Catenulispora sp. EB89: one gene and its partner. The protein of the gene in region 1 binds, or shares a complex with, the protein of each later gene. Links are inferred from orthologs where the notes say so. Each region holds a gene or a part of one and is shown on either strand. Other genes may lie near its edges.

Region 1 (3,163 bases):
GCCGGGGAGGCGGACAAGGTGTTCCCGCACGTGAAGGGCGGGCCGGCGCCGACGATCCTGGCGCAGTCGCCGTTCACGGCGGAGGGCGACGGGAACCGGCCGGTCAAGGACACGCAGCAGACGGTGCTGTGTCAGTACCCGTCGGGGGCGTGGGTGTTCGACGCCGGGACGTTCCACTGGAACCACGGGTTGTCCACACCCGGGTTCGTGGACGAGCGGGTTCAGCGGGCGACGCGGAACCTGCTCGATCGGATGACGGGGAAGGTCAAGGCTTAGCGGGTCTGTGCCCGCCGGCGCCTGGCGAGAACGCCCTGTTCTTTAGCAAAGCTCCGGGAGTCCAGCAAGATTCTTCCGGGAAAATTTTTCTCCACAGCCGGTGGACGAATCAGCGACGCTCCCGTGCACGTCAGGGCTTCGCGATCAGTCGCCGCCGAGATTATTCACAGGGACCTTCCACACTCTGTCCCCAGGTACATCGGCGTGTCTCCACAGCTTTCCGCCACTTATCCACAGGTTATCCACAGGGGGTGTGGACGGCCGCCTCGACCGGCGGCGCCCGGTTCCGTACCGTGGAGGGTACGAGCCTGTCTGACCCGTCCCGTACAAAGAAGAGACGAGGGTTTCGCAGGACTGGCAACGCGGGCAAGGGAGGCGGGACATGAGCATCGACGACCTCCCGTACACCGCCGACGAGGCCTACCAGGGCGGCTTCGAACGGACCCCGCCGCAGGACATCCCGGCGGAGCAGTCGGTGCTGGGCGGCATGCTGCTGTCCAAGGACGCCATCGCCGAGGTCATCGAGGTCATCAAGGCCGTCGACTTCTACAAGCCGGCCCACGAGGCGGTCTACGGAGCCATCCTCGAGCTCTACGGCCGCGGCGAGCCGGCCGACCCGGTCACCGTCGCCGCGCTGCTCACCAAGAAGGGCGACATCAACCGCATCGGCGGCGCGCCCTATCTGCACACCCTGATCAACTCGGTCCCCACCGCCGCCAACGCCGGCTACTACGCCGAGATCGTCAAGGAGCGCGCCGTCCTGCGCCGCCTGGTCGAGGCGGGCACCCGCATCGTCCAGATGGGCTACAGCACCGACGGCAGCGACGTCGAGCAGATCGTCGACGCCGCCCAGCAGGAGATGTACAACGTCACCGAGACCCGCACCAGCGAGGACTTCGTCCCCCTGGCCGACGCCATGGAAGGCGCGCTCGACGAGATCGAGTCCATCTCCAACCGCTCCGGCCAGATGACCGGCGTCCCCACCGGCTTCCACGACCTGGACGCGCTGACGAACGGACTGCACCCGGGGCAGATGGTGATCATCGCGGCGCGCCCCGCCATCGGCAAGTCGACCCTGGGACTGGACCTAGCCCGCAGCTGCTCCATCAAGAACGGCCTGAGCTGCGTCATCTTCTCCCTCGAGATGGGCCGCAACGAGATCATCATGCGCCTGCTCTCGGCCGAGGCCCGCGTCGCCCTGCACCACATGCGCAGCGGCACGATGACCGACGAGGACTGGGCCCGCCTGGCGCGCCGCATGGGGCCGGTATCCGAGGCGCCACTGTTCATCGACGACTCGCCGAACATGTCCATGATGGAGATCCGAGCCAAGGCCCGGCGGCTCAAGCAGCGGCACGACCTGCAGCTGGTGATCATCGACTACATGCAGCTGATGCAGCACAGCAGCACCAACTCCAAGCGGCCCGACAGCCGCCAGCAGGAGGTCTCGGAGATCTCCCGGTCCCTGAAGCTCCTGGCCAAGGAGCTCGAGGTCCCGGTCATCGCCATCAGCCAGCTGAACCGAGGCCCCGAACAGCGCACCGACAAGCGCCCGATGATGAGCGACCTGCGCGAGTCCGGCTCCCTGGAGCAGGACGCGGACGTCATCATCCTGCTGCACCGCGAGGACGCCTACGAGCGCGAGTCGCCGCGCGCCGGCGAGGCCGACCTGATCGTGGCCAAACACCGTAACGGGCCGACCGCGAACATCACGGTGGCTTTCCAGGGCCACTACTCGCGGTTCGTGGATATGGCGCAGAGCTAGGGCTGAGTGCCGACGTAGCGTCGGTCCTACTGCACAACCGGCTGGCATCAGGCTGATTCATCCAGTCGCTGCAGCACACTGCCGAGCTCGTCGCAGGCAAGCAACCCGGCGATGACGGCAACCATGGCGTCCACGCCTGGCTCACGGACAATCAGTCCGTCCGGGCAGGCAAAGTAGCGGCCGCCCTGGGCTTCTCCGGTGGTCGCCCACCGATCCATCAGGCGCCGCACCTCGTCGAGGGTGAAGATCGTCGCACCCCAGCGGGAGCCGTCGCCCAGACAAACCTCGACGTCTACGTTGCATGCATCGGCGGGATCCTCACCGACGCCGAGAAGGAAGGAAGCCTCGAAGCCGTCGGACTCAACGCGGAACCAGGACACAACACACCGCTCCTTGGCCGGGTCCAGCAGGGTCTGCTCAGGATGCCGATCGTGCATCACGCGTGCGACCGTCCCCGCGCCGCCTCTTACTCCCGCCGGTTCGGTCAGCCGGCCTCGGGCACCCCGGCAGCACCTGTTGAGGGGACGCCTCGATCGTTTCACGGCTGAGACCACAGCAGCCAGAGATTTCCGCCACCGGAACGGGACGGGCGCCCCTTCGCCAGAAGCGGGACGAGGCATCAGATCGCAGGCCGGCCAGCCTTGGGCCGCCAGGACAAACGGCTGCCTACAAGGTCCTCAGGTCCCGGTCGGCGGCGCGCTCATCGCCGCTGCCAGGAACGTAATCGCCCAGCGCCGGGCCGCCTCGCCCGCCGGCGGGGTCGGGCAGCCCGGGGTGGGCTGGTTGTGGACGTCGATGCGGTCCATGGCCACCACGGCGAGGATTCCCCGCAGCCGGAACACCAGCTCCTCTGGGGAAAGGGCGGGGAGTGCACGTGCGAAGGCCGCCAGGTAGCGGTCGTGGACCGCGGCCTCGGCCGGGCCGGTCCAGCTGCGGACTTCCTCGGCCGGGTCGGCGATGATCGTCACGATCAGCCGGGATGTGCGGGCGCCGCCCTCGTCGCCGGCCGGCATCTCGTCGAACAGCGGCCCCGCGAAGGCCGCCACCAGTTCGGCGGCCGACGGGTCCGGGGTCCGGGCCAGCAGCCGGTCGAGCCCGGCGGACTGCGCGGCGTTGATGGGC
Region 2 (3,306 bases), on another replicon or contig:
TGGGCCGGCTGATGGCCCTGGAGTACTGGCCCGGCGACTACGACGGCTCCTTCGCCGCGCAGGCCGCGCTGAAGAACGCCACCAGCAGCCTGATCGGCCGGTTCTGCCAGTCCGCGGCCGCCGCCACCCGGGACCGGGCCGGCGAGCTGGCTGCCGACGGAGCCACCGGCCCGCTGACCCGTTACGCCGCGGACCTGATCGTCCCGCGTGCGACCCGGCTGGAATGCGCGCTGCTCAAGGCCGTCACCGCGCGCTACGTCATGCAGCGCGACGACGCCCGCGAACGCCGCCGGCTCCAGCGCGAGCTGGTCGCCAGCCTGGTCGAAGGCCTGTCTGCACTGCCGGACCACCTGGAGCCGGCCTTCCGCGCCTGGTACGCCGAGGCCACCGACGACTGCACTCGCCTGCGCGTGGTCGTGGACCAGGTCGCGTCGCTCACCGATGACGCCGCGTACGCCCTGAGCAGGCGAATGGGTACCGTCTGACCACCGCTATAAACTCTGGCTGTGGCTGGACGGATCAATGACGACGACATCGAGCGAGTACGCAAGGCGGCCTCGATCGTCGATGTCGTCGGCGCCGTGGTCCAACTCCGCAACGGCGGCGGCGGGAACCTGAAGGGCCTGTGCCCCTTCCACGACGAGAAGTCGCCGTCCTTCCAGGTCAGCCCGGCCAAGAACTTCTACCACTGCTTCGGCTGCGGCGTCGGCGGCGACGTCATCAAGTTCATGATGGAGTACGACCACCTCACCTTCGCCGAGGCGGTCGAACGGCTGGCGAGTCAGTACAGCATCGAGCTGCGCTACAGCGAGGGCGGCTACACGAAGCAGGGGGAGGGCCGCAGCGAGCGCACCCGGCTGATCGACGCGCACAAGGTCGCCACCGAGTACTTCATCGACCAGCTCTCCACCCCGGCCGCCGTCAAGGCCCGCGAAGTCCTGAGCGCGCGCGGCTTCGACGCCTCCGCGATCGAGCAGTTCCGCGTCGGGTTCGCCCCGGAATCGTGGGAATCGCTGGTCCGCCACCTGCGCGCCCGCGGCTTCACCGACAAGGAGATCCTGACCGGCGGTCTGGCCTCCGAGGGCCGCCGCGGTGCGATGGACCGCTTCCGCAACCGGCTGATGTGGCCGATCGCCGACCTGTCCGGCGACGTCATCGGGTTCGGCGGCCGCCGGCTCACCGACGACCCGGACACTCCGAAGTACCTCAACAGCCCCGAGACGCCGATCTACAAGAAGTCCTCGGTGCTCTACGGCCTGGAGATGGCGCGCAAGGAGATCGTCAAGCAGGAGCGGGCGGTCGTGGTCGAGGGCTACACCGATGTGATGGCCTGCCATCTGGCCGGCGTCCCGACCGCGGTGGCCACCTGCGGCACCGCGTTCGGCGAGGAACACATCAAGATCCTGCGACGGCTGCTGGCCGACCGGAACCAGTTCCTCGGTGTCGAGGTGGTGTTCACCTTCGACGGTGACTCCGCCGGGCAAAAAGCCGCTATGCGCGCTTATCTCGACGAGGACAAGTTCGTCACGCAGACCTTCGTCGCCGTCGAGCCCAGCGGCATGGACCCGTGCGATCTGCGGCTGGCCAAGGGCGACGCGGCGGTGCGCGAGCTGGTCGCCACCCGGACCCGGCTGTTCGAGTTCGTGATCCGCGCCGAGCTGGCCAAGCAGAACCTCGACGAGTCCGAGGGCCGGGTGCACGCGCTGCGCACCACCGCGCCGATCGTGGCGAAGATCCGCGACTCGGCGCTGCGCAACGACTACACGCGCCGGCTCGCCGGCTGGCTCGGGCTCGAAGAGCGGGACGTGCAGGCCACGGTGCGCCGGCTGCTCGCGGCCTCCGGGGTCCGCCCGGAGGTGCCGGTCTCCGGCGGACCGGGCGGCGGCGGCCAGGGCGGCGGCTACGGGTCCTCAGGGGGTCGTGGCGGCGACTGGGGCGACCGCCGCGGGAATCAGGGCTCGAACAACCGGCGCGGCGGTTACGGAGGCGGCCAGGGCGGTTCGGGCGGCCGGGACGGCGGCTACGGCGGCGGTCGCGGTGGCGGCCGGGGCGGCGGCCGTAACGACCGGGGCGGCTTCGGCGGGCGCGACGATCGCGGCGGCTACGGCGACGCTTACGGAGGCGGCGGATACGGCCCCCCGAACCAGGACGGTCTGTTCGGCGCCGAGGCCGCGACCGTTCCGGGACACCGTGATCCGGTCGCCGGCGCCGAGCGCGAAGCGTTGAAGATGGCGTTGCAATTCCCGCAACTGGCCGGCGTCACTTTCGACGGTCTGGCGCCCGAGGAGTTCACCGTTCCCGCGTATGCCGCGGTGTGCGCGGCTGTGCGCGCGGCCGGCGGCTGCACCACCGGCAATGACAACAACTGGACCGGCCGGGTTCAAGATCAGGCCCCTGACGACGCGATCCGCGGCCTGGTCACGGAGCTGACGGTGGAGCCGGTGCACTTCCGCGGCCCGGCCGACGAGCGGTATGTCGCCGAAGTCATGACCAGGGTCCGCATCCACACCGTCGACCGCCGTATCAAGGACGTGAGATCCAAACTGCAGCGGTTGAATCCCGTTACCGGGCAAGAGGAATACAACAAACTCTTCGGTGAACTCGTGGCGTTGGAGCAATACAAGCGTGGCCTGGCGGAAGTCTCATAACGGTCACGGTTTCGTGACCGGCGGGCGACACTGATCTTGGACTGGTTTCCGTTATCTGGGATAGCTCTGCGGCGCGCGGGGTAAGCGTGTGGCGAAGACGTCGCGAACCCCCACCTTGGAGCTTGTCGTGAACAGTGCTGTCGCACAGGGACCGGTGGCCCTCCTCGACACCCTCGCGCCGACCCCCCACCCCACTTCTTCGTCCGTGGCCGAGGCCCGGACCGCTGTCGGTCTGGGCGAGCCGGAAGAGCTCAACCCCTTGCGAGTCCCAGGCCCGGCCGGGCCGGAGATCGCAGAGCTCGAAGCGGTGCTGGAGGAAGAGGCCGAAACCGAGCCGGAGAAGGAAGCCGAGGCGGATTCTAAGGTCAACGCCTGGGCCGACTCCGCCGGACCGGCCGGCGACTTGTTTCGGCAGTATTTGCGGGAAATCGGTCGGGTGCCGCTGCTCAACGCGGTGCTGGAGGTGGAACTCGCGCAGGCCGTCGAGGCCGGCCTGTTCGCCGAGGAGAAGCTGACCTACGAGACCCACCTGAAGCCGCAACTGCGCCGCGAACTGGCGATCCTGGTCCTGGAGGGCCAGGCCGCCAAGCGCCGCCTGATCGAGGCGAACCTGCGGCTGGTGGTGTCGATCGCCAAGCGCTATCTCGGCCGCGGCATG

The links.
Region 2: the proteins of dnaB (region 1) and dnaG are in contact, whole or in part, in a crystal structure (PDB 2R6A), measured with the Geobacillus stearothermophilus proteins. The link is inferred for Catenulispora sp. EB89 from one-to-one orthologs. Residues at the interface, in WP_033016901.1 of Geobacillus stearothermophilus: Ser13, Glu15, Ala16, Gln18, Glu91, Leu92, Asp94, Ala95, Val96, Pro97, Thr98, Ala99, Ala100, Asn101, Tyr104, Tyr105, Ile108; in WP_049624496.1 of Geobacillus stearothermophilus: Lys456, Leu457, Leu458, Pro459, Ala460, Asn463, Ala464, Leu467, Leu535, Leu536, Ile537, Ala538, Gln544, Glu545, Asp548, Tyr549, His552.

The regions. Positions count from the first base shown.
Region 1 is NZ_JBGCCU010000001.1:660,530-663,692, reverse strand. What follows is about bases 1-2,849. They hold dnaB (replicative DNA helicase), read left to right. Parts: upstream 1-658; coding sequence 659-2,041; downstream 2,042-2,849. Other genes in these bases: ABH920_RS03070 (TetR/AcrR family transcriptional regulator), read right to left, coding at 2,719-2,849; ABH920_RS03075 (hypothetical protein), read right to left, coding at 2,089-2,478; ABH920_RS03085 (N,N-dimethylformamidase beta subunit family domain-containing protein), read left to right, coding at 1-276. Also shown: more of ABH920_RS03070, read right to left, coding at 2,850-3,163. UniProt on the Escherichia coli protein: The main replicative DNA helicase, it participates in initiation and elongation during chromosome replication. Travels ahead of the DNA replisome, separating dsDNA into templates for DNA synthesis.
Region 2 is NZ_JBGCCU010000003.1:100,955-104,260, reverse strand. The notes cover bases 86-3,077. They hold dnaG (DNA primase), read left to right. Parts: upstream 86-506; coding sequence 507-2,648; downstream 2,649-3,077. Other genes in these bases: ABH920_RS07360 (RNA polymerase sigma factor), read left to right, coding at 2,776-3,077; ABH920_RS07370 (deoxyguanosinetriphosphate triphosphohydrolase), read left to right, coding at 86-485. Also shown: more of ABH920_RS07370, read left to right, coding at 1-85; more of ABH920_RS07360, read left to right, coding at 3,078-3,306. UniProt on the Escherichia coli protein: RNA polymerase that catalyzes the synthesis of short RNA molecules used as primers for DNA polymerase during DNA replication.